Regions from separate parts of the Cupriavidus sp. P-10 genome, predicted to be linked through region 3. Evidence: predicted binding sites of a transcription regulator. Region 3 holds the regulator's gene; each other region holds the start of a gene.

Region 1 (7,290 bases), 1.2 Mb from region 3:
CCAGCACCCACTCCGCGAGCTTCTTCGCATCCGCCTCGCCAAGATTGCCATGCGCCGGCATCGGCACCGGCCCCCACGCCCCCTTGCCACCTTCACGGATCTTCCTGGCCAGCCGCCCGGCTGCCTGGCTATCCCCCTTGTACTTGGCCGCCACCTCGGCGAAGCCCGGCCCCACCAGTTTCGACTGCATGCCGTGGCAGGCGAAGCAGCCGTTCTTGTCAGCCAGTGCCTGCATATCGGCCGCCGTGCCCGCCTGCGCCGCGCAAGGCAGCAGCACCGCAGCCGCCAGCGCCATCCATTCCTTCTTCATACCATTGGTCTCACTGTTTTGTTATGCGCGCACGCCGGCATCGCAATGCCAGCGTGCATGTCCATCGACCGGCCCGTGTTCAGCTCTTGTGCAGTTTGAACACCCACACCGATCCGCCCTGCTCCAGGAAATTCACCCGCTTGGCGACTTCCCCGCCCCATAGCGGCACCGCGCCGCCCCAGCCCGACACCACGGCCACGTACTGCTCGCCGTTGTCTTCCCAGGTGACCGGCGGCGCCACCACGCCACTGCCGGTCTGGAACTTCCACAGTTCCTTGCCGGTCCGGGCGTCGGCTGCCTTCAGATAGCCCTCCGGCGTGCCCCAGAACACCAGTCCTCCGGCAGTGGTCATCGCACCGCCCCACAGCGGCGCACCGTTCTTAGCCTCCCAGACGATCTTGCCGGTCTTGGGATTGATCGCGCGCAGCGAGCCGATGTAGTCCTCGTTCAGCGGCTGGATGGTGAAACCCGCGCCCAGGAAAGCTGCGCCCTTCTTGTAGCTGACCGGCTCGTTCCAGATATCCATGCCCCACTCGTTGGCCGGCACATAGAACAGGCCGGTCTGCGGGCTGTAGGCCATCGGCTGCTGGTTCTTGCCGCCCAGGAAGCCGGGTGCGGCGAACACGGACTTGCCCTTCTTCGGGTCGGTGCCGGCGGCCGGGTCGCCGGGCCGGCCTTCGCTGATGAAGTTGGGCCGCCCGGTCTTCAGGTCGATGCCGCTGGCCCAGGTGATCTTCCTGACGAAGGGAAAGGCGTTGACCAGCTTGCCGTTGCGCGCGTCGTTGACGTAGAAGAAGCCATTGCGGTCGGCCTTGCCGCCCATGCGCTTGCCATCGAGGTCGAAGGTCACGAACTCATTGACCCCGTCGAAGTCCCAGCCATCGTTCGGGGTGTTCTGGTAGTGCCAGACGATCTTGCCGGTGGCCGGATCGATCGCCACCGTCGACGCGGAGTAGAGATTGTCGCCCTTGCGGATATGGCTGTTCCACGGCCCCGGGTTGCCCGTGCCGAAGTACACCAGCCCGGTGGCCGGATCATAGGTGCCGCCCAGCCAGGTGGCAGCGCCGCCGGTCTTCCAGGTCTCACCTGGCCAGCTGGCGTTCTCGGCGCCGGTCACGCCGATCTCGGTCTTGTTGCCGTCCTTGTCGTACTTGTAGCCCATGTGGCCTTCCACCACCGGGCGCGACCACGCCAGTTGCCCCGTTTTGGCATCGCGCGCATCGACGCGGCCGACCACGCCGAATTCGCCGCCCGAGATGCCGGTCAGCACCATGCCTTTGACAATCAGCGGCGCAGCCGTGTACGAGTAGCCGGCGGCATAGTCCTCCAGCTTCTCCTTCCACACCACCTTGCCGGTCTTCTGGTCCAGCGCCACCAGCTGTGCATCCAGCGTGCCGAAGATGACCAGGTTGTCGTAGAGCGCCGCGCCGCGGTTAACCACGTCGCAGCACGGCATGATGCCTTCGGGCAGGCGGTGCTCGTACTTCCACAGCTTGGCCCCGGTCTTCAGGTCGAGCGCGTAGATGCGCGAATACGATGCCGTCACGAACATCTTGCCGTCGTGTATGAGCGGCTGCGCTTCCTGGCCGCGCTGCTTCTCGCCGCCGAACGAGAACGACCACGCCGGCACGAGGTTGCCGACATTTTTCGTATTGATGCGCGTCAGCGCAGAATAGCGTTGCCCTTGCGGGCCCATGCCCCACGACAGCACGTCGCCGGGGCTCTTTGCGTCGTTCTCGATCATGGCGTCGGTCACTGCCGCCTGCGCCGCTAGGCTGGCCGCGGCAGTCGCGACTGCCGCGATCGCCATCACTGCTCGTAACGTCCTCATTGCCTTCTCCTCTCTTGTTTTGGTTTCCCACCGATGCGCCAGTGCGCCGATACCAGGCACCCACCAGGCACCGGACCCGCACTTACGGCAATTCCCATGCCAATCGGATTGCCGCGCTAGCACGCCGAAAGCGGCCGCATTGCGTGCCGGCGGCCGTGTCAGCACGCAACACTGCGTTGCATCTGCTCCAGATCTGAACAGCCATGCGTGGCGGCCGCAGCCCAGTTCACGCCTGCCCCTGGCGGGCCATGCCGCGCTGCGGGTCGTAGCCGCGCAGCGCCAGCGCAAAGAACACTGCAGCACAGCCTGCCACCACGGCCAGGCTCACGGGGGCCACCTGCCCATACAGCGCGAAGCGTATGGCCTCGACCGCATGCGTGAAGGGGTTGAAGCGCGCGAGTTGATAGACGATCTCGGCACCTGACTCCTGCAGCTTCCACAGCGGATACAGCGCCGAGCTGACAAAGAACATCGGAAAGATCACGAAGTTCATGGTGCCGGCAAAGTTCTCCAGCTGGCGCACATGCACCGACAGCAGCAGTCCCAGCGCAGCCAGCATCAGCGCCGCCAGCGCCATGGCGCCGCAAGCGGGCAGCAGGTGCAACGGCTCGAACCGGATGCCGAAGCTTATCGCCACCAGCAGGAACGCGGCCATTTGCAGCAGCGACAGCACCGTGCTCGCGGCCAGCTTGCAGCCGAGCAGCCAGCCACGCGGCAGCGGCGCGGTCAGCAGCAGGCGCATTACGCCCATCTCGCGGTCGTACACCATCGCCAGCGACGACTGCATGCCGTTGAACAGCGCGATCATGCCGAGCAGGCCGGGCGCGACGTACACCTTGTATTCGATGTAGGTCTCATACGGCGGCGCGATCGCGACGCCGAGCGCATTCTGGAAGCCGGCCGCGAACACCAGCAGCCACAGCAGCGGCCGCACCAGCGACGACAGCAGACGCCCGGGCTGGCGCAGGTACTTGCGCAGTTCGCGCCCGCAGACGGCGCGCAGCGCGCGCCAGCGATGGATCAGCACGGTGGCCATGGGTTGCGCCTTACGAGGACGGGGCGCGGCACGCGGTGTCGGCTTCGTCCGCGCCCAGGGTGTCGAGGTTGTTCTTCGGATGCAGCACGCCTTCCACCGGCGCCACGGCAACGACGCCATCCGGGTGAGCCAGCATGACGGGCTGGCGCAACTGGCGGTCCCAGGGACGGAACGACAGCGGCGGGCCCTTGAAGCCGTCCACCACCACCTTGCCGGTGACCAGGGCTTGTGCCTGCGCGGCAAAGCCGGCCCTGGGCTGCCTTGCGACGCTTTCCGCTATCGCCTTGACCGCCACCCAGGCGGCCCAGTCGTGGCCCGTCATCGGGCGCCCCGCCGCACGCGTGAAGCGCCGGTTGAGCTGCGGCCCGCCATTGCGGTCCCAGGCCCAGTGCCAGGCCTGCGCGCCCAGGCCGCTGGCGCCCACCACTGGGCGCGGCAGCTGCGTGGCATAGGGCACGCCGCGGGCGAACTCGCCGTCGGCATCTGCCACCACCACCACGTCATGGTCGGTGCCATTGGTCAGCAGGTTCACGTTGGCCAGGTCGCGCTCGCGCGGGTCGTTGGACAGCCTGAACGTCCGTTGCACCGACCACGCAATGCCGAAGCGCCGCGCGGACTTGACCAGCGCATCGCGCTGCGCCGCGTCGCCCGCCGACGGCCCGCTCAGCAGCAGCGCGCGGCGCCACGTGCGCAGCGCGAGGTATTGCATCAGGGTGTCGGCGCGCATGCGCAGGCTGGGCAGCGTGTGCAGCAGCACCGGCGAACAGGCGGCGCCGCGCAAGTCGTCGTCATCGGCCGAGACGTTGAACAGCAGGGCCTCGCCCGGCTTGATGGCGGCCGTCGCCTGCCTCACTGCCGCGGATGGCAGGTCGAGCAGGATAAAGCGCGTGCCCTGCCGCGCCAGCGCCGCAACCATCGGCCCGACTTCCGCTTCGCTGCGCGCTTCCTGGGCATCGAGCCTGAGCGACTGGCCCGCTGCCTCCAGCGCGAAGCGGGCCTCCGCTGCCGCCACCTGCGCGCCATCGAGTGCGCGGCCCTGCGGCTGCCCGGGATAGCGCTGCGCAAGGCGGCGGGCCTCATGGCGCGGGTCGCCGGCCAGCGACACCACCGCCATGCGCACCTCGGCGGAGTCGGCCACCCCGGCCGCACCCGCGAACAGGCCTAGCGCGGCAACGAGCGAGCGGCAGCAGCGCACGCGTTCAGTCATCGATCGCCACCGAGTGCGGCACCCGGCCCGCCTTGAGGGTTGCCGTCGCCTTGCTGCTGGCGGTATCCACCACGCTGACGTCGTCCGACAGGCCGTTGGCGACATAGAGCCTGGCGTTGTCGCGGCTCAGCGCCAGCCCCCATGCGCGCCGGCCGACCAGCACATAGTCCAGCACCCGGCGCGACGCCACGTCCACCGCCGCGACGTGGTTGGCACGCCCAAGCCCGACATAGGCACGCGTGCCATCACTGCTGGCCGCCATCCCCACCGGGGTCACATCCCCGGCGCGGAAGCCCCGCGGCGTGAAGTGGATGGTATGGGCCACCTCCAGCGTATCGGTGCGGATCACGCTGACGCTGGCGGACAGCTCGTTCGAGACCCACAGTTCCTTGCCGTCGCGCAACAGCAGCAGCCGGCGTGGCCGGTTGCCGACCTGGATATTGCCGACCACCTTGTGCTTGGCCACGTCGATCACATGGACCAGGTTGGCCACCTCCGAGGTCACGTATACCCGCTTGCCATCCGCGCTGACCTTGACGCCCTCCGGCTCCTCGCCAACCTTGACGGCGAATACGCGCTTGCCCGAAGCGGTGTCGTAGGCCGACAGCAGGCCATCCTCTTCGTTCGAGACATAGAGCATGCGGCCGTCATGGCTCAGGTCGAACAACTCCGGGTCGTCCCCTACCGGCAGCGAAGCCAGCGTCTTGCGGCTGGCCACGTCGACCACGTCGACGCGGTGGTCATCGCTGCAGGCCACATACAGGCGCGCGCGATCGGGCGAGAGCTGCAGGTGGCGCGGCCGCTTGCACTGGCGCCACACGGCAAGCAGTTGCCGGCTGCGCGCATCGAAGGCGGCAATTGCATCATCCTTCTCGCTCGACACGAACACCTGGCCACTGGCCACGCGCGCCGCTTCGGCCAGTCCGGCGGCCACCAGCAATGCCGTCACCAGCAGCAGCGTGATGGCAAGCCACCTCGGCGATGGCATCTCGTTCATGCTGGTACGCTCCTTTCGGTGTTGTTGGCGGAAGTGGCGGCAGAAGCGGCCGGTGCCCGCGTCATAGCCAGGAAAGCGTTTTCAAGGTCGTCGCGCCCGGCGGCGCCGCGCAGCGCCGCCGGCGTGCCGTCGAAGCGCACGGTGCCGCGGTCCAGCACGATCACGCGGTCGGCGTGCTCCACCTCCTGCACCAGGTGCGTGGCCCACAGCACACCGGCCTGCGCCTGCGCGGTCAGCCGTCTGGCATCGCTGACCAGCTGCGCCCGCGAAGCCGGATCGAGCCCGACGGTGGGCTCATCCAGCAGCAGCAGCGCCGGTTCGTGCAGCAGCGCGCGCGCCAGCTCCACCTTGCGCCGGTTGCCGCCGGACAGCTCGCGCACCGGGGCATGCGCCCGCGGGGCCAGCCCAAAGGCGTCGAGCAGCCGGGCGATGCGCTGCGTGGCCACGCGGCGCGTCAGCCCGTGCAAATCCGCATGGAAGCGCAGGTTGGCCAGCACCGGCAGGTCCAGGTCGATGGCCGGCTGCTGGAACACGATGCCGAGGCGCGCCAGCGCGCGCACCGGATCGCGCCGCATGTCGTGCTCGTGCATATCGCTGTCCAGCACCGTCACGCGCCCGGCATCGGCAACGAACAGGCCGCTGAGGATCTGGAACAGCGTGGTCTTGCCCGCCCCGTTGGGCCCGAGCAGCGCCACGAACTCGCCGCGCCGCACGGTGAGCGAAACCCCGTCCAGCGCCACGCGGGCGCCGAACGCCTTGCGCACGGCCTCGCAGCGCAGCGCCAGCGGCGCCTGGGTAGCGGTCATGTCAGCCAAAGCCATGCTCCACTGCGTAGCGATGCATCTCGACGCGGTTGGCCAACCCCATTTTCTTGCGGATCAGGGTCTGGTAGTTGGCCACGGTCTTGGTGCTCAGGCAGAAGCACGCGGCCACGTCCTCAAGCGCCGTGCCCCGCGCGAACTGGCGGAAGAGGTCGAACTCGCGCGGCGACAGCGCCAGGTGCGGCGGCGGCTGGCCCATGTCCACCAGCCCCGCGACGTCGGCGGACAACACCTGCTCCCCGCCTGCCACCCGGCGCACCGCATCCACCAGCGCCTCCGGCGCACTGTTCTTGGTCAGGTAGCCGGCCGCGCCGGCGCGCATGGCCTGCAGCACGATGGCGGCGCTGTCATGCATGCTGAACACCAGCGTGCGCAGCGACGGCACGCGTGCGCCCAGCCGCTGCAGCATCTCCAGGCCGCCACGGCCCGGCATCGACAAGTCCAGGATCAGCACATCGGCCCGGTGCTGCGAGAGCCAGGCGTAGGCGGCATCGCCATCGCCGAACTCCGCCACCACGCGCATGCCGTCGTCCAGCTCGAGCAGGCGCCGGTAGCCCGTGCGCACCACGGCATGGTCGTCGGCAATCACCACATCGATCGTGTTCATGCTGGCTGGCTCCCTGCCGGTACGTTGGCTAGTTGCGTGGCATCCTGCGCCGGCACCGGCACCGGCACCGGAAAGCTTGCGCGCAAGCGGCAGCCGCGCATGCCTGGCGCCGGCCCCACGTGCAGCGTGGCGCAATGCGCCCAGGCGCGCTCCTGCATGCCGCGCAGGCCGTGGCTGCGCTGCAGCGCCGCGCCGATATCGTCGATGCCCCTGCCGTCGTCCTGCACGCACCAGTGGACGGCGTTGCCGGTGGCGGCGATGCGGACCGCCACCTGGCCCGCGCCGGCGTGGCGCATGACATTGGTCAGCGCCTCCTGCGTCATCCGGTACAGCGTCAGCGTCAGGTCCGGCCCCAGCGCGGCGCCGCCGAGGTCGACCTCGCAATCGAGCCGCACCGACTGGCCGGGCTGGTCGCGCCAGCAGCGCACCAGGTCCTGCAGCAGCCGCGCCAGGCAGGCGACGCGCCCGTCGGGCTGCGCGC
Region 2 (7,290 bases), 670 kb from region 3:
CTTCGCCGGACTGTTCGCGGCTTTCGCCGTGCTGCGCGGCGAACTGGCAGGCGGCCCGTCGGCGAAGGAGCTGTTCGAGCTCAACTACGTGCTGGTGGAGACCTTCATCCTGCTGTTCTCCTCGATCACGTACGGCATGGCGATGATCTCGCTGCAGAACCGCAGCCTCAAGCACGTGCAGACGTGGCTCGGCGTGACCTTCCTGCTCGGTCTCGCGTTCATGGCGATGGAAATCAACGAGTTCCACCACCTGATCGCCGAAGGCGCCGGCCCGGGCCGCAGCGCGTTCCTGTCGTCGTTCTTCACGCTGGTCGGTACCCACGGCCTGCACGTCGCCAGCGGCATGCTGTGGATGATCGTGCTGATGTGGCAGCTGGGCAAGAAGGGCATCACCCCGACGCTCAGCAAGCGCCTGATGTGCCTGTCGCTGTTCTGGCACTTTCTGGACGTGGTCTGGATCGGCGTGTTTACCGTGGTCTACCTGATGGGACATCTGTGATGGCACAACACAACGCACCGGCGGCGCACGGCGCCCATGACGCGCATGCCGCGCACGACTCGCACAACACCCACGCCAGCTTCAAGGGCTACGCAATCGGCTTCATCCTGGCGGTGATCCTGACCGTGATCCCGTTCAAGCTGGTGATGGACGGCAGCATGGAGAAGGGCACGATCCTGTGGATCATCCTCGGCATGGCCGCGGTCCAGATCCTGGTCCACCTGAAGTATTTCCTGCACCTGGACACGTCGTCCGAGCAGCGCAGCAACGTGATCGCGCTGCTGTTCACGGCGCTGATCCTGGTGATCGTGGTGGCGGGTTCGCTGTGGATCATGTACAACCTGAACACCAACATGATGCCGATGTAAGGACTGCTGTCCCGGCATCGAAGAACGGGGTCCCGCAAGGGGCCCCGTTTTTTTTGTGCCGCTAGTGCCGCTACCCCATCAGGGCTTGAACGTATCGCCCAGCACCACGCCTTCGCGGCGCGGGTCGGCGCCGCCCACCAGCACCGCCGAGCCGCCGATGGTGGTGCGGATGATCGCGCTCAGGCCGCTCGACTGCGCCCCGATGTTCACGGTATGCCCGAGGTTGCGCAGTCCCTTGACCAGCGGGTCGTTGTCTCCCGCGATGCCGCCGGCCGGCACGCTGCTGTCGACGTTGGGATGCTCGCCGCCGACGATCATGGCCGAGCCCGCGCCATTGGAGCCGCCGAAGTCGATCATCGACACTGCCTGCTGCGCGTCCAAGTTCCAGTCCAGCGCCGCCACCAGCGTCTTGGCCACGTACTGGATGATGGTCGCGCCGCCTGGCGAGCCGGTCGTCATGTAGAAGTCCCCACGCGACCCGTCGGCATTGCGCTTGAACACCAGCGTCGGCGACATCGAGCTGCGCGGCCGCTTGCCTGGCTGCACGCGGTTGGCGACCAGCACGCCGCCCACGGCAGGCGCTGCGTTGAAGTCGGTCAGCTCGTTGTTCAGCAGGAAGCCGTTGGTCATGTGGTACGAGCCCAGCCCTGACTCGATGGTGGTGGTCATCGCTACCACGTTGCCGTACTTGTCGTGCAGCGACAGGTGGGTGGTGCCTCGCTCCTGCACGAACGACGGCGACAGCGGCACGTCGCCGAGGTTGCCTGCCGCCACCGGCGTGGTCAGAACGCCGGTGGTGCTGATCAGCGCGGCGCGCTGGCTCAGGTAGGGCTTGTTCAGCATGGTGTCCCAGCTGCCGCCCGGCAGGCCGATGAAGTCGGTGTCGGCCACGTACTTGTTGCGATCGGCATAGGCGAGGTGCCCGGCTTCGCCCAGCAGGTGGGCGCCCAGCACGCTGGGGCGGCCGCCGTTCTGGTCGACCAGCGTGGGACCATGGCTGGCCATGTCGAAGTTCTCGACGATGCCCAGGATCTGCGCCACCGCGATGCCGCCGGAGGAGGGTGGCGGCATGCCGCAAATCTCGTACTGGCGATAGGTGGTGCAGACCGCAGATCGCTTCTTGGCCTGGTAGTTGGCCAGGTCGTCCAGCGTGGTCACGCCAGGCGTGGTGTTGCCGTCGTAGGTGGTCTGGATCTTGTTGACGATGGCCTGCGCGATCGGGCCGTTCTTGTAGAAGGCATCGGCCCCGCCCGCGGCCACGGCCGTGAACACGCCGGCCAGCGCCGGGTTCCTGAGGATGGTATTGACTGCGCGCGGCGTGCCGTCGGGGTTCAGGAAGTAGGCGGCCATTTCCGGGTCGCGCTGGATGTTTGTCACCGTGGCCGCACCGGAAATCGCTGCCGCCATGCGGGGCGGGATCGCGAAGCCGTCGGTGGCAAGCTTGATGGCCGGCGTGAACAGGTCCTTCCAGGCCAGCTTGCCATGGTCATTGTGGGCCAGTTCCAGCACGCGCAGCGTGCCGGGCGTGCCGATCGAGCGGCCGCTGCGGACGGCGGTAGGTGCCGGCGCGGTCTGGTCGGAAGCGGACTTCCACTGGATGTAGTCCTCGTCGGCGCCGGCCGGGGCGGTCTCGCGGCCGTCGTAGGCGGTCACCGCCTTGCTTGCCGCGTCGTAATACATGATGAAGGCGCCGCCGCCGATGCCGGAGGACTGCGGCTCCACCAGGTTCAGCACCATCTGCGCCGCGACCGCGGCATCGGCCGCGGTGCCGCCGTCCTTGAGCACGTCGCAGGCGACCTTGGTGGAGAGCGGGTTGTTGGTCACGGCCATATAGGTCTTGCTGTAGACCGTCGACTTGGGCGCGTAGCCGGTGGCCTGCTCGGGCGCGTTCGGGTCGCCGGGCAGCACCACCGCCTGGCCGCCGGTGCTGCCATCGAGTTCGCAGCCGGTGGCCGCCGGCGTGGTGACAACGGGTGGCGGGTCGTCGCCGCCACCGCAGGCGCCCAGCGCCAGGGTGAAGGCGGCCAGGGCCAGGATGCCTTTGCGGCGCGATGCGGATTGCAGGGCGTGGAGCGACGGTTGCGGGACGGCGAGTGACGCCGTCTGATCTTCGGAAAACGGCATGGCTTCTCTCTGGGTTGTGTGGACCCGCATTCTTGTGTCGACCAGCGCCTGGCGCGATCGGCCACCGCGTCATGGCGGGTTGGACGGCGGCTATCTCTTACCGTAGGTTGGCCATGCGCCGGTCTTAATGGATGGTTGTACCGATTTACAGTCATCCAATTCCGGTTTAAAAGTCTGCTTACTTCTGCGCGGCGTGTCGCCATTGGCAAGCCGCATGCGCTTCAGCGCCATTCCCCCTTGCGCAGCGCGCCGCCGACCCGGCGCGAGCGACACGACCGATTCTGGCGCATGGTCGCAACCCGCTCGCGGGCACCATGCACCGTCACTGCTCCCATTTCTCCCGTTGCACTGTCTCAGTGCCACTCGCGCTGCACGCCCGTGGTGCGCGATGGTCCCCACGACCCGGTTAAGCCATGCGCGTCGTGCCTGGCAGCCAGGTCGCGGCGCGAAATCGGTGGCACGCTAGTTGCAGATGCATCACCCCGGGGAGCGTAGTCCCTACTAACACCACAAACGGGAGCTGCAAATGCAACGACGTGACATGCTGAAGCTGTCGGCCATCGCCGCCGCGGCAATGATCGGTACCAGCCCGCTGGCCATGGCGCAGTCCAAGGAACCGATCAAGGTCGGGATCCTGCACTCGCTGTCCGGCACGATGGCCATCTCGGAAACGTCGCTGAAGGACGTGGCCCTGATGACCATCGACGAGATCAACAAGAGCGGCGGCGTGCTCGGCCGCAAGCTCGAGCCGGTGGTGGTGGACCCGGCCTCCAACTGGCCGCTGTTCGCGGAGAAGGCGCGCCAGCTGGTCAGCAAGGACAAGGTCGCGGTGACTTTCGGTTGCTGGACTTCGGTGTCGCGCAAGTCGGTGCTGCCGGTCTATGAAGAGCTGAACTCGCTGCTGTTCTACCCGGTGCAGTACGAAGGCGAGGAAATGTCCAAGAACGTCTTCTACACCGGCGCAGCGCCCAACCAGCAGGCGATCCCGGCGGTGGAATACCTGATGAGCAAGGAAGGTGGCGGCGCCAAGCGCTTCTACCTGCTGGGTACCGACTACGTCTACCCGCGTACCACCAACAAGATCCTGCGCGCCTTCCTGAAGAGCAAGGGCGTTGCCGACAAGGACATCGAAGAGGTCTACACCCCGTTTGGCCACAGCGACTACCAGACCATCGTCGCCAATATCAAGAAGTTCTCGCAGGGCGGCAAGACCGCGGTGATCTCGACCATCAACGGCGACTCCAACGTGCCCTTCTATAAGGAACTGGGCAACGCCGGCCTGAAGGCCAAGGACGTGCCGGTGGTGGCGTTCTCGGTGGGCGAGGAAGAACTGCGCGGCATCGACACCAAGCCGCTGGTCGGGCACCTTGCGGCGTGGAACTACTTCATGTCGGTCAAGAACGCACAGAACGACGCCTTCAGGAAGCAGTGGGCGGCCTGGGTCAAGGCCAACAACCTGCCAGGCGGCGACAAGCGCGTGACCAACGACCCGATGGAAGCCACCTATGTCGGCATCCATATGTGGGCGCAGGCGGTGAAGAAGGCCGGCACCACCGACACCGACAAGGTGCGTGCGGCGATGTACGGCCAGACCTTCAAGGCGCCGGATGGCTTCACGCTGACCATGGGCGAAAACCACCACCTGTACAAGCCGGTGATGATCGGCGAGGTGAAGGGCGACGGCCAGTTCTCGGTGGTTTGGAAGACGCCGAAGGCCGTGCGCGCGCAGCCGTGGAGCCCGTTCATCTCGGGAAATGAAGGGAAGCCGGACAAGGTGCTGTAAGCCTCGTTTGCTTGCCACCACGCGGCTCCCCCGCTCCCGCTTGCGGGAGAGGGGGAGCAAACAGTCAGCTCGCTTCATTCCTGCCACTCGCAAGCTCCTATGCGCAATCCCTCATCCGTTCAAGTCGTGGCCTGGCTGCGCGCCCTGCTGGCAGCGCTGCTGCTGGCCGCGGCGCCGTGGGCCGTTGCGCTGACGCAGGCCGACCTGAAGCCGCTGGCCGAAGACGACTTCGACGCCAAGACTGCCGCGCTGTCCGCGTTGACCAGGGCATCGCCTGCCGAAGCCGGCCCGATCCTGAAGGCCCTGCAGGACGACACCCTGCAATATGCGCCTTCGGTCGGCATGGTGCGCCAGGACGGCGACAAGGTGGTCGATGCCATCACCGGCAAGGCGGTCACGGTGAAGCCCGACGAGCTCGAATCCCTGACCCTGAACAACAGCCTGCGCGCGCTGGTCGACAGCGCCGCCAGCAGCCTGCAGCTGCAATCGCCTGACATCGCGGTGCGAGCGCAAGCCATCAGCACGCTGCGCGACCAGCCGGAAAGCGCCTCGCTTGCCGCCGTCGAAGCCGCGCGCAAGACCGAGGCCGATGCCGGCCTGCGTGCCAGCCTCGACGTGATCTGGGCCAACCTCGTGCTGGCAGAAACCGCGCCGAACACGGATCCCGCCGCGCATGACGCGCGGCTCGAAGCGATCCGTATCCTCGGCAAGGACAGCAACCCGCAGAGCCGCCAGAAGCTGGCGCCGCTGGTCGAGCGCGACAGCGCCGGCAACTACCGCGAGCCCGATGCCGATGTGCGCCTGGCCGCGCAGCAGGCACTGGACCAGTTGCGCCGCGACCAGCGCCGCGCCGAGCTGATCGGCAATCTGTTCGCCGGCCTGAGCCTGGGCAGCGTGCTGCTGCTGGCCGCGTTGGGCCTGGCCATCACCTATGGCCTGATCGGCGTCATCAACATGGCGCACGGCGAGTTCCTGATGATCGGCGCTTATGCCACCTATGTGGTGCAGTCGCTGTTCCGCACCTATGCACCGGATGCGTTCGCGTGGTACCTGCCCGCCGCGCTGCCGGCGTCGTTCCTGGCGGCGGCCGTGGTGGGCTTCGTGCTGGAGCGGCTGGTGCTGCGCCACCTCTATGGCCGCCCGCTGGAAACGCTGCTGGCCACCTTCGGCATCAGCCTGCTGCTGATGCAGGCGGTGCGCACGCTGTTCGGCGCGCAGAACGTGGAAGTGGCCAATCCCGGATGGATGAGCGGCGGCCTTGAATGGATGCCGGGGCTGGTGATTCCGTACAACCGCGTGGTCATCATCCTGTTCGCGCTGGCGGTGGTGGCGGTGGCGTGGGCGGTGCTCAACCGCACGCGGCTGGGGCTGTTCGTGCGCGCCACGACGCAGAACCGCACCATGGCGGCCTGCGTCGGCGTGCGCACGTGGAAGGTCGACAGTTATGCCTTTGCCTTCGGTGCCGGCATCGCCGGGCTGGGCGGCTGTGCGCTGTCGCAGATCGGCAATGTCGGTCCCGACCTGGGCCAGGCCTACATCATCGATTCGTTCATGGTGGTGGTGCTGGGCGGCGTGGGGCAGCTGGCCGGCACCATCGTGGGCGCGTTCGGGCTGGGCATCATCAACAAGTTCATCGAGCCCTTCTATGGCGCGGTGCTGGCCAAGATCTTTGTCCTGGTGCTGATCGTGCTCTTCATCCAGAAGCGGCCGCAGGGACTTTTCGCGCTCAAGGGGCGCAGCGCGGAGGCATGATGCAGCGATTCCAATCGAGTTCTTCCGCGGCACCGTTCCGGCTTGCCGTACCCGAGCGCCAGTCGCTGTTCTCGCCGCGCGGCTGGATGGCGCTGGTGGCGCTGACCGTGATCGTCGGCATCGGCGTGCCGGTGTGCGCGCTGCTCGTGCCGGAGGGCCATGCGTTGCACCTGTCGGCCTATGCGCTGACGCTGGTCGGCAAGATCATGTGCTTTGCGCTGGCGGCGATCGCGCTCGACCTGGTGTGGGGCTACTGCGGCATCCTGAGCCTCGGCCATGGCCTGTTCTTCGCGCTGGGCGGCTATGCCATGGGCATGTACCTGATGCGCTCGATCGGGCGCGAAGGCGTGTACAAGAGCGACCTGCCTGACTTCATGGTGTTCCTCGACTGGAAGGAGCTGCCGTGGTTCTGGCATGGCACCGACCACCTCGGCTATGCGCTGTTGCTGGTGGTGCTGGTGCCTGGCGTGGTGGCGTGGCTGTTCGGCTTCTTTGCCTTCCGCTCGCGCATCAAGGGCGTGTACCTGTCCATCATCACGCAGGCGTTGACATATGCGGCAATGCTGCTGTTCTTCCGCAACGAGACCGGCTTCGGCGGCAACAATGGCTTTACCGATTTCAAGCGCATCGCCGGCTTTGCCATCGCCGCGCCGCAGACGCGCACGGCGCTGTTCGTGCTGACCTTCCTGGCGCTGCTGGGCGGCTTCGTTGCCTGCCGCTATATCGTCACGTCCAAGCTGGGCCGCGTGGTCACGGCGGTGCGC
Region 3 (7,290 bases):
CGCGTTGACGGCGGTGGTCGCCGCCGTTGTAAGCAATTGAAAACGGAGCGCTGATGGCCCCGGCGCTCAGAGCAGGCGGCCCTGGCCGCGCGAGACCGCATCGGCCTGCATCGCGGCGCGCTGGCGGTCCATGAAATCGCGCAGCGTGTCGATGCCACGCAGGCGCAGGATGGTGTTGCGCACCGCGGCCTCGACCAGCACGGCGAGGTTTCGCCCGGCCGCCACCTGGATCTTGACCATGTGGATCGGCAGGCCCAGCACGTCGAGGTATTGCGAATCGAGCGGCAGGCGCTCGAACTCGCCGTCGTTGCGGCGCACCAGCTGCACCACCAGCTTGATCTTCATCTTCCGGCGCACCGCGGTCTCGCCGAAGATGGTCTTGATGTCGAGCAGGCCCAGGCCGCGCACTTCTAGCAGGTTCTGCAGCAGCGGCGGGCACCGGCCCTCGATGAAGTCCGGCCCCAGGCGTACGAAGTCAACCGCGTCGTCGGCCACCAGGCCGTGTCCGCGCGATATCAGTTCCAGGCCCAGTTCGCTCTTGCCCAGGCCCGATTCGCCCATGATCAGCACGCCCATGCCGAGGATGTCGAGAAACACCCCGTGCATGGTCACGCGCGGCGCGGAGATGCGCGACAGGTACAGGCGCAGGTGGTCAATCACCGCGGCCGACGACACCGGCGTGGTGAAGAGCGGCGTCGACGAGCGCGTGCAGCGCAGTTCCAGGTCCGGCGGCGGCTCCATGCCATCGGCCACCACCAGGAAAGGCGGCTCCAGCAGGATCAGCTCGCCCATCTGGCGCTTGCGGATATCGTCGTCCAGCCGCTGGTAGTAGGTGATTTCGGGCTTGCCGAGCACCTGGATGCGGTTGGGGTGGATCAGGTTCAGGTGGCCAACCAGGTCCGCGGCAGAGGTCGCTTCGCGGGCGAATTCCACGTCGAAGGCGCGGTCCGCACCTTCCAGGCCGGCCACCCACGAGAGTTTGAGGTCGGCTGCGTTGTCGTCGAAGATGGACTGGGAAGTGACGCCGGTGAGTTCCATGCGGGTATGACGTGTGGGGCGGTGTGCCAGGCGCTGCGCCTGTCCGGTCTGTGCCGGCCCGTTCGGGACAGATCAGGGGATCAGGGGTGCCATTCGGTCAGCAGCTGGTGCACGGCTTCGGAAGTGGGCAAGGTCGCCAGCCCTTCGCGCATGTCGCGGTCTGACAGCAGCTGCGCGATCTCTGACAGGATTTCCAGGTGCTGCTGCGTGGCCTGTTCCGGCACCAGCAGGAAAATCAGCAGCGACACCGGCTTGCCGTCAGGCGATTCGAACGGGATCGGCTCGGCCAGGCGCATGAAGGCGGCCAGCGGCTGCTTCAGGCCCTTGATGCGTCCGTGCGGGATCGCCACGCCGGCGCCGAGTCCGGTGGAACCCAGCGACTCGCGCGCGAACAGGTTGTCCGTCACGATGGCGCGCGCCACGCCATGGTTGTTCTCGAAGAGGAGCCCGGCCTGCTCGAACACACGCTTCTTGCTGGTGACGCTGACGTCGAGAGTGATGTTGCCGGGTGGCAGCAATTTGGCCAAACGATTCATGGGCGATGCGCAGGATTTCAGTTAGCGGGCGGATCCGCCGTTCCGCCGGGCAGTGGATGGCTCAGAGGCAGCGGATCACCGGCAGCGCCGAGGCGTCCGGCCATTATAGAGCAGCGGCCTCCCTGTGATTGTGCACCGCAGCGCTGCGCCCGTGTGGGTCCGCACCGTAACCGGGCGCGGGGCAGAATGCGGCGCTGCATGTATGGCGCAGCATACACCTTGCTGCGGCCGTTGCGAACACTCCGTCTCAAACGGGTGACAGCCCTTTGCGCACGCGCCACAGCGCTGCAGGCGCAAAAAAGCCGCGCAAATGCGCGGCTTGCCTGTTTTGTCTTGATTCAGCAGCCCTCTGTGGGGCCACCGGGCACGGTCATTGCTGCATCTGCGCTGCGGCCATCTGGTACTTGACCGCTTCGCGGTCGTGGCCCTGCACGCGGTCCTTGTAGCGGAGTACCTGACGGTCTAGCTTGTCGACGAGTGCGTCGATCGCTGCATACAGGTCTTCATGATGCGCTTCAACGAAGATGTCCTTGCCCCTGAGATGTAGATTGATTTCCGCGTATTGCCGACGGTCCTTTTCCTTGTGGTTGTCGACAGAGAGCAGCACGCTAACGCCAATGACCTGATCGAAATGCCTGACGATTCGCTCCAGCTTCGTTTCCACGTACTCACGCAACGGCGGCGTGATGTCCAGGTGGTGTCCACTGATCTTGAAGTTCATAGCGCTTCTCCTTCTGAAAGAGCCTCACCAGGCAGGCGGTGGGCTCGGCTACAAAGACTTGCGGAGATTCACTGCGGGGATCTTCAGGGCTTCGCGATATTTGGCAACGGTGCGGCGTGCGACAACGAAGCCTTGCTCACCCAGCAGTTCGGCGATGCGACTGTCGGAAAGGGGATTCCTCGGGTCTTCGGCTCCTATCAGTTGCTTGATCAAGGCGCGGATGGCCGTTGATGAAGCCGCGCCACCGGTTTCGGTGGACACGTGGCTGCCGAAGAAGTACTTCAGTTCGAAAGTACCCATCGGCGTTGCCATGTATTTATTGGTCGTCACCCGGGAGATGGTTGACTCGTGTAATCCCAGTGTATCGGCAATCTCCCGCAAAACCAAGGGGCGCATGGCGATTTCGCCGTGCGTGAAAAAGTTCTTTTGACGCTCGACAATGGCCTGCGAGACACGCAGGATCGTGTCGAACCTTTGCTGGATATTCTTGATCAGCCAGCGTGCCTCCTGCAGCTTCTGCTGCAGGCCAGCGGTACCTGACTCTCCCTTCGCGCCGCGCAGGATCTGCGCGTACATGTCGTTGATGCGCAGCCTCGGCATCACATCCGGATTGAGTTGCGCGATCCAGCCGCCGCCGCTCTTGCGCACGAACACATCGGGCACGACGAAGTCGGCTTCGGGGCGGCTGTACGCGTGGCCCGGGTAAGGTGCCAGCGAGCGGATCAATTCGTGCGCGGCCTTGAGTGCTGGCTCGTCTACCTGCAGCGCTTTCTTCAGGCGCGTGTAGTCGCGCACTGCCAGCAGTTCCAGGTGGTTATGCACGATGTTCAGCGCCAGCTCGCGCTGCGGGTGCTTCAGCCGGCGCAACTGCAGGCCGAGGCACTCGGCGGCATTGCGCGCGCCCACGCCAGGCGGGTCGAAGCTCTGCAGCAGCGTCAGCATGGCCTGCACTTCGTCGATCTCGAACTCGAGTTCTTCGGGCAGTTCTGCGCAGATTTCTTCGAGTGAGGCGCTGAGGTAGCCGTCGTCGTCGAGTGATTCGATCAGGAAGATGGCAAGGCCCTTGTCGCGCACCGAAATCTTCAGCGGCGTCAGCTGTTCCATCAGGTATTCGCGCAGCGTGGGCTCGGCCTCGCGCAGCTGCATCGGCGTCTTCTCGTCTTCGTCGCCTTGCGGGCGGCGCGCGAAGTCGTCCAGGCTCCAGTCGCCGCCATAGTCATCGCCGCTGTTGCTGTCGCCGTAGCTGTCGTCGTCGCCCGCGCCATCGGCGCGCGCCTCGCCGTTGCCTTGCGGTTCGGCTGGTGCCGGGGCCGGCGCGCTCTGCAAGTTGACCGAACCATCGGCAGCCACGCGCAGCGGGCTTTCGATCCAGTCGTTCTCGCGTTCGAGCAGCGGGTTTTCCGTGAGCGCCTGTTCGACTTCCTGCTGCAGTTCCAGCGTCGACAGCTGCAACAGCCTGATCGACTGCTGCAGTTGCGGCGTCAGTGCCAGGTGCTGGGAGAGGCGGAGCTGTAGCGACGGTTTCATGCGACCTATTTTATGCGCATCTTTCCGTTGTTGGAACGGAAATTGCTATCGATGTCGCGGCTTGATCGACGCCGGCAGTGGGCTGGCCCATATGCAGATCATGGGGCCGAAAGCAGGGAGAATCAATGGCCTGCCGCAGCGGGCAGGCCAGTACATCACATGCGGAAGTTCTCGCCCAGGTAGACGCGCCGCACCGATTCGTTGGCGATGATCTCCTCGGGCTGGCCCGCGGCCAGCACCGTGCCTTCGCTGATGATGTAGGCGTGGTCGCAGATGCCAAGGGTCTCGCGCACGTTGTGGTCGGTGATCAGCACGCCGATATTGCGCGCCTTCAGGAAGCTCACGATGCGCTGGATTTCGCCCACTGCGATCGGATCCACGCCGGCGAACGGTTCGTCCAGCAGGATGAAGCGCGGCGACGATGCCAGCGCGCGCGCGATTTCCACGCGGCGGCGTTCGCCGCCGGACAGCGACAGCGCCGGGTTGTTGCGCAGGTGCGCGATCTGCAGGTCGTCGAGCAGCGCGTCGAGCCTGCGTTCGATCTCGGCCTTGGCCAGCGGCTTGCCGTTCTCCACCTGCAGTTCCAGCACCGCGCGGATGTTCTCCTCGACGTTGAGCTTGCGGAAGACCGACGCTTCCTGCGGCAGGTAGGACAGGCCCATGCGCGCGCGCTCGTGGATCGGCAGGCCGCTGATATGGTCGCCGTCGAGCACGATATCGCCCTCGTCCAGGTTCACCAGCCCCACGATCATGTAGAACGAGGTGGTCTTGCCCGCGCCGTTGGGGCCGAGCAGGCCGACCACTTCGCCACTCTTCACGTCCAGCGAGACATCCTTGACCACGGTGCGCGAGCCGTAGCGCTTTTTCAGGTGGCGCACGACCAGCGTGCTGCCGCCTTCGAGGACGGCCGTGGCTTGGACGGAAGGCTTTTCGGCGATGGTGGCGGTATCGGTCATTGGCACAGTCTGGCGTTCAGCGTTTCAGGCGAGGAAGCGGTCCCGGCCCGGCGTCAGGGTTTGTTGGCGGGCGCGGGCGCCGGCTTCAGGTCCAGCGGCGAGCCGCTGCCCGAACCCTGCGCATTCGGGTCCTGCCGCGGCGACAGCACCGCGCGCACGCGGCCCGACGGATTGGCGGCCGAGGTATTGTCGCCGCCGCCGGCAGCCGTGTAGAACTCCTTGCGGCTGTCGTAGGTCAGCACCGCGCCGCGGATTTCGTCGAGCATCTTGGCGCCCTGCAGGCGCGCCATGCGCGCGTGGCCGATCAGCTTGGACAGTTCCTGCTTGCCGTCGTATTCGATGCGGTCGCCCCAGCCGTCGATGTATTCGTCGACGCCTTCGCGCTTCTGCCGGATGTAGGCCTGCTTGCCGGCCTTGGCGGTGGCCACCGCGAACTGGTAGCCCTCGGGATCGGTGCGCAGCTCGGCCGCATCTGACTTCAGGACCATCGTGCCCTTGGTCAGCACCACGTTGCCGGTCAGCGTATAGATCTGCTTGACGTCGTCGTAGCTGGCGTTGTCGGCCTCCAGCACCATCGGCTTGTCGCGGTCCGCGCGCTCTGCCAGCGCGGGCTGGGCCAGCAGCAGGCCGAGGGCCGTGGCCGTGGCGAGCAGGGCCTGGGCGGCGTGTCGACGGGACGAAGTCGTCAGGGAAGCGGTCATGTTGGCAGCAGTGGCTAGAGGGCGTGTTGGTGCGGGTGGTGCGGGTGGTGCGGGTGGTGCGGGTGGTGCTGGTCGTGCGGGCAGGCAGGGCGCGCAGCGGCATTGCCGGCGGCCGGCCGCGTGGCCGCGCGGACCGGGTCAGGGCCCCGGCGTACGGCCCGGGGACGGCCCGGTGACGATGGTGCCGCGTACATTGCCGAGCAATTGTACTTCGCGGGTGACGTTGTTGAAGATCAGCCCGTTCGCGGTCATCACCGAAGGGCCGCGCGTCAGCTTCACCGGTTTGTCGGTCTTGACGATGTCGTCGTTGACCAGCAGCTGGAAATAGCTCGACGCGGCGGTCAGCTGCGGATCCTTGGACGGATCGACACCCTGCTGGCGCAGGATATGACCGTTGCCATACAGGTCGATCACCGAGCCTTCGGCGTTCATGTGCCCGATGTCGGCCCGCGCCGTCACTGGTGGGCGGTCGGGTTCATAGGCGCGCAGCGCGGGACGCGTGACCTCGTAGGTCTGGTCGTCCTCGAAGTGGACCATGCGGTCGCCGGTGAAGCGGATCTTGGTGCTGCCATCCTGTGCCAGTTCCGTGGCCGAGAAACGGTCCATGAAATAGTCCGGCTCGTGCTTCTTGGTGGCCTGCGTATCCTGGCTTTCCTTGGGCGAGTTGATCTGCACCAGCCAGAAAGTGCTGCCAGCGACGATGGCCATCAGCAGCAGCGGCAGCAGCCGCATGACGATGCCGCTGAGGGAGGCGATGAGTGCCTGCATGGTGTGCTTGTCCGCGCCCCGTTCAGATGACCTTGGCGCGGGTCAGGTCGTGGATATGCAGCGCGCCGACCAGGCGCCCGTCGTCGTCGACCACCAGCAGCTGGTTGATGCGGTTGGCTTCCATGACCTGCACTGCCTCGACCGCAAGCTGGTTCTGGTTGACCACATGCGGGTTGTGGTGCATGACGTCGCCGATGGGAACGGTCTTCCAGTCGCGCGGGGTTTCCAGCAGGCGGCGCAGGTCGCCGTCGGTGAAGACGCCGATGGCATGGCCGTCGGGATCGACCACCGCGGTCATGGCCATGCCCTTGCGCGTGATTTCCATCAGCGCCTGGGCCAGCGGGGTGTTTTCCCGGACTTCGGGCACCGCATTGCCGCTGCGCATGACGTCGCGCACATGGGTCAGCAGCTTGCGCCCAAGCGCGCCGCCCGGGTGCGAGCGGGCAAAGTCTTCCTCGCCGAAGCCGCGCGCGTCCAGCACCGCCACCGCCAGCGCATCGCCCAGCGCCAGCGCGGCGGTGGTGCTTGCCGTCGGCGCCAGGTTCAGCGGGCAGGCTTCTTTTTCCACGCCCGCGTCGAGGTGCGCGTCAGCCAGCTTGGCGAGGTTCGATTCAGGATTGCCGGTGACCGAGATCAGCCGCGCGCCGATGCGCTTGACGATCGGGATGATCGACAGCAGCTCGCCGGTCTCGCCGGAATTGGAAAACGCGACCAGCACGTCGTCGCGCGTGACCATGCCCAGGTCGCCGTGGCTGGCCTCGGCCGGATGCACGAAGAACGCCGGGGTGCCGGTGGAGGCCAGCGTGGCCGCCACCTTGCGCCCGATATGGCCGGACTTGCCGATGCCGGAGACCACCACGCGCCCATTGCATTGCAGAATCATCTGCACGGCGTGGGCAAAGTCGTCGGTCAGGCGGCCGGAAAGTGCGGAAACCGCATCGGCTTCGGTCTGGAGGGTATCGCGGGCAAGGCGGAGTGCTCGATCCGCATCGAAATTGGCTATCATGGCGTCGAAGTATACCAACGAATGCGACGTCGCCCGG

What was found. The regulator sigma-54, encoded in region 3, starts transcription at its own class of promoters, with help from an activator protein. The targets are predictions, from matches to a motif close to TGGCANGNAANCTGCTTT.
Region 1: CTP10_RS07190 (PQQ-dependent methanol/ethanol family dehydrogenase) is a predicted target of sigma-54. The motif match lies at 2,226-2,243, and genes of this name have one in related genera.
Region 2: urtA (urea ABC transporter substrate-binding protein) is a predicted target of sigma-54. The motif match lies at 3,447-3,464, and genes of this name have one in related genera.

Annotation. Positions count from the first base shown of each region.
Region 1 covers NZ_AP025170.1:1,544,691-1,551,980, reverse strand. The annotation lists gene CTP10_RS07195 (c-type cytochrome) at 1-310, opposite strand, end outside; gene CTP10_RS07190 (PQQ-dependent methanol/ethanol family dehydrogenase) at 390-2,141, opposite strand; gene CTP10_RS07185 (ABC transporter permease) at 2,368-3,177, opposite strand; gene CTP10_RS07180 (ABC transporter substrate-binding protein) at 3,188-4,384, opposite strand; gene CTP10_RS07175 (PQQ-dependent catabolism-associated beta-propeller protein) at 4,377-5,381, opposite strand; gene CTP10_RS07170 (ATP-binding cassette domain-containing protein) at 5,378-6,202, opposite strand; gene CTP10_RS07165 (response regulator transcription factor) at 6,189-6,809, opposite strand; gene CTP10_RS07160 (sensor histidine kinase) at 6,806-7,290, opposite strand, start outside.
Region 2 covers NZ_AP025170.1:1,015,451-1,022,740, forward strand. The annotation lists gene cyoC (cytochrome o ubiquinol oxidase subunit III) at 1-499, shown strand, start outside; gene cyoD (cytochrome o ubiquinol oxidase subunit IV) at 499-867, shown strand; gene CTP10_RS04725 (gamma-glutamyltransferase family protein) at 946-2,991, opposite strand; gene urtA (urea ABC transporter substrate-binding protein) at 3,518-4,774, shown strand; gene urtB (urea ABC transporter permease subunit UrtB) at 4,874-6,526, shown strand; gene urtC (urea ABC transporter permease subunit UrtC) at 6,526-7,290, shown strand, end outside.
Region 3 covers NZ_AP025170.1:344,426-351,715, forward strand. The annotation lists gene hprK (HPr(Ser) kinase/phosphatase) at 67-1,038, opposite strand; gene ptsN (PTS IIA-like nitrogen regulatory protein PtsN) at 1,119-1,574, opposite strand; gene hpf (ribosome hibernation-promoting factor, HPF/YfiA family) at 1,945-2,295, opposite strand; gene CTP10_RS01645 (RNA polymerase factor sigma-54) at 2,344-3,822, opposite strand; gene lptB (LPS export ABC transporter ATP-binding protein) at 3,978-4,778, opposite strand; gene lptA (lipopolysaccharide transport periplasmic protein LptA) at 4,832-5,479, opposite strand; gene lptC (LPS export ABC transporter periplasmic protein LptC) at 5,618-6,247, opposite strand; gene CTP10_RS01665 (KpsF/GutQ family sugar-phosphate isomerase) at 6,270-7,253, opposite strand.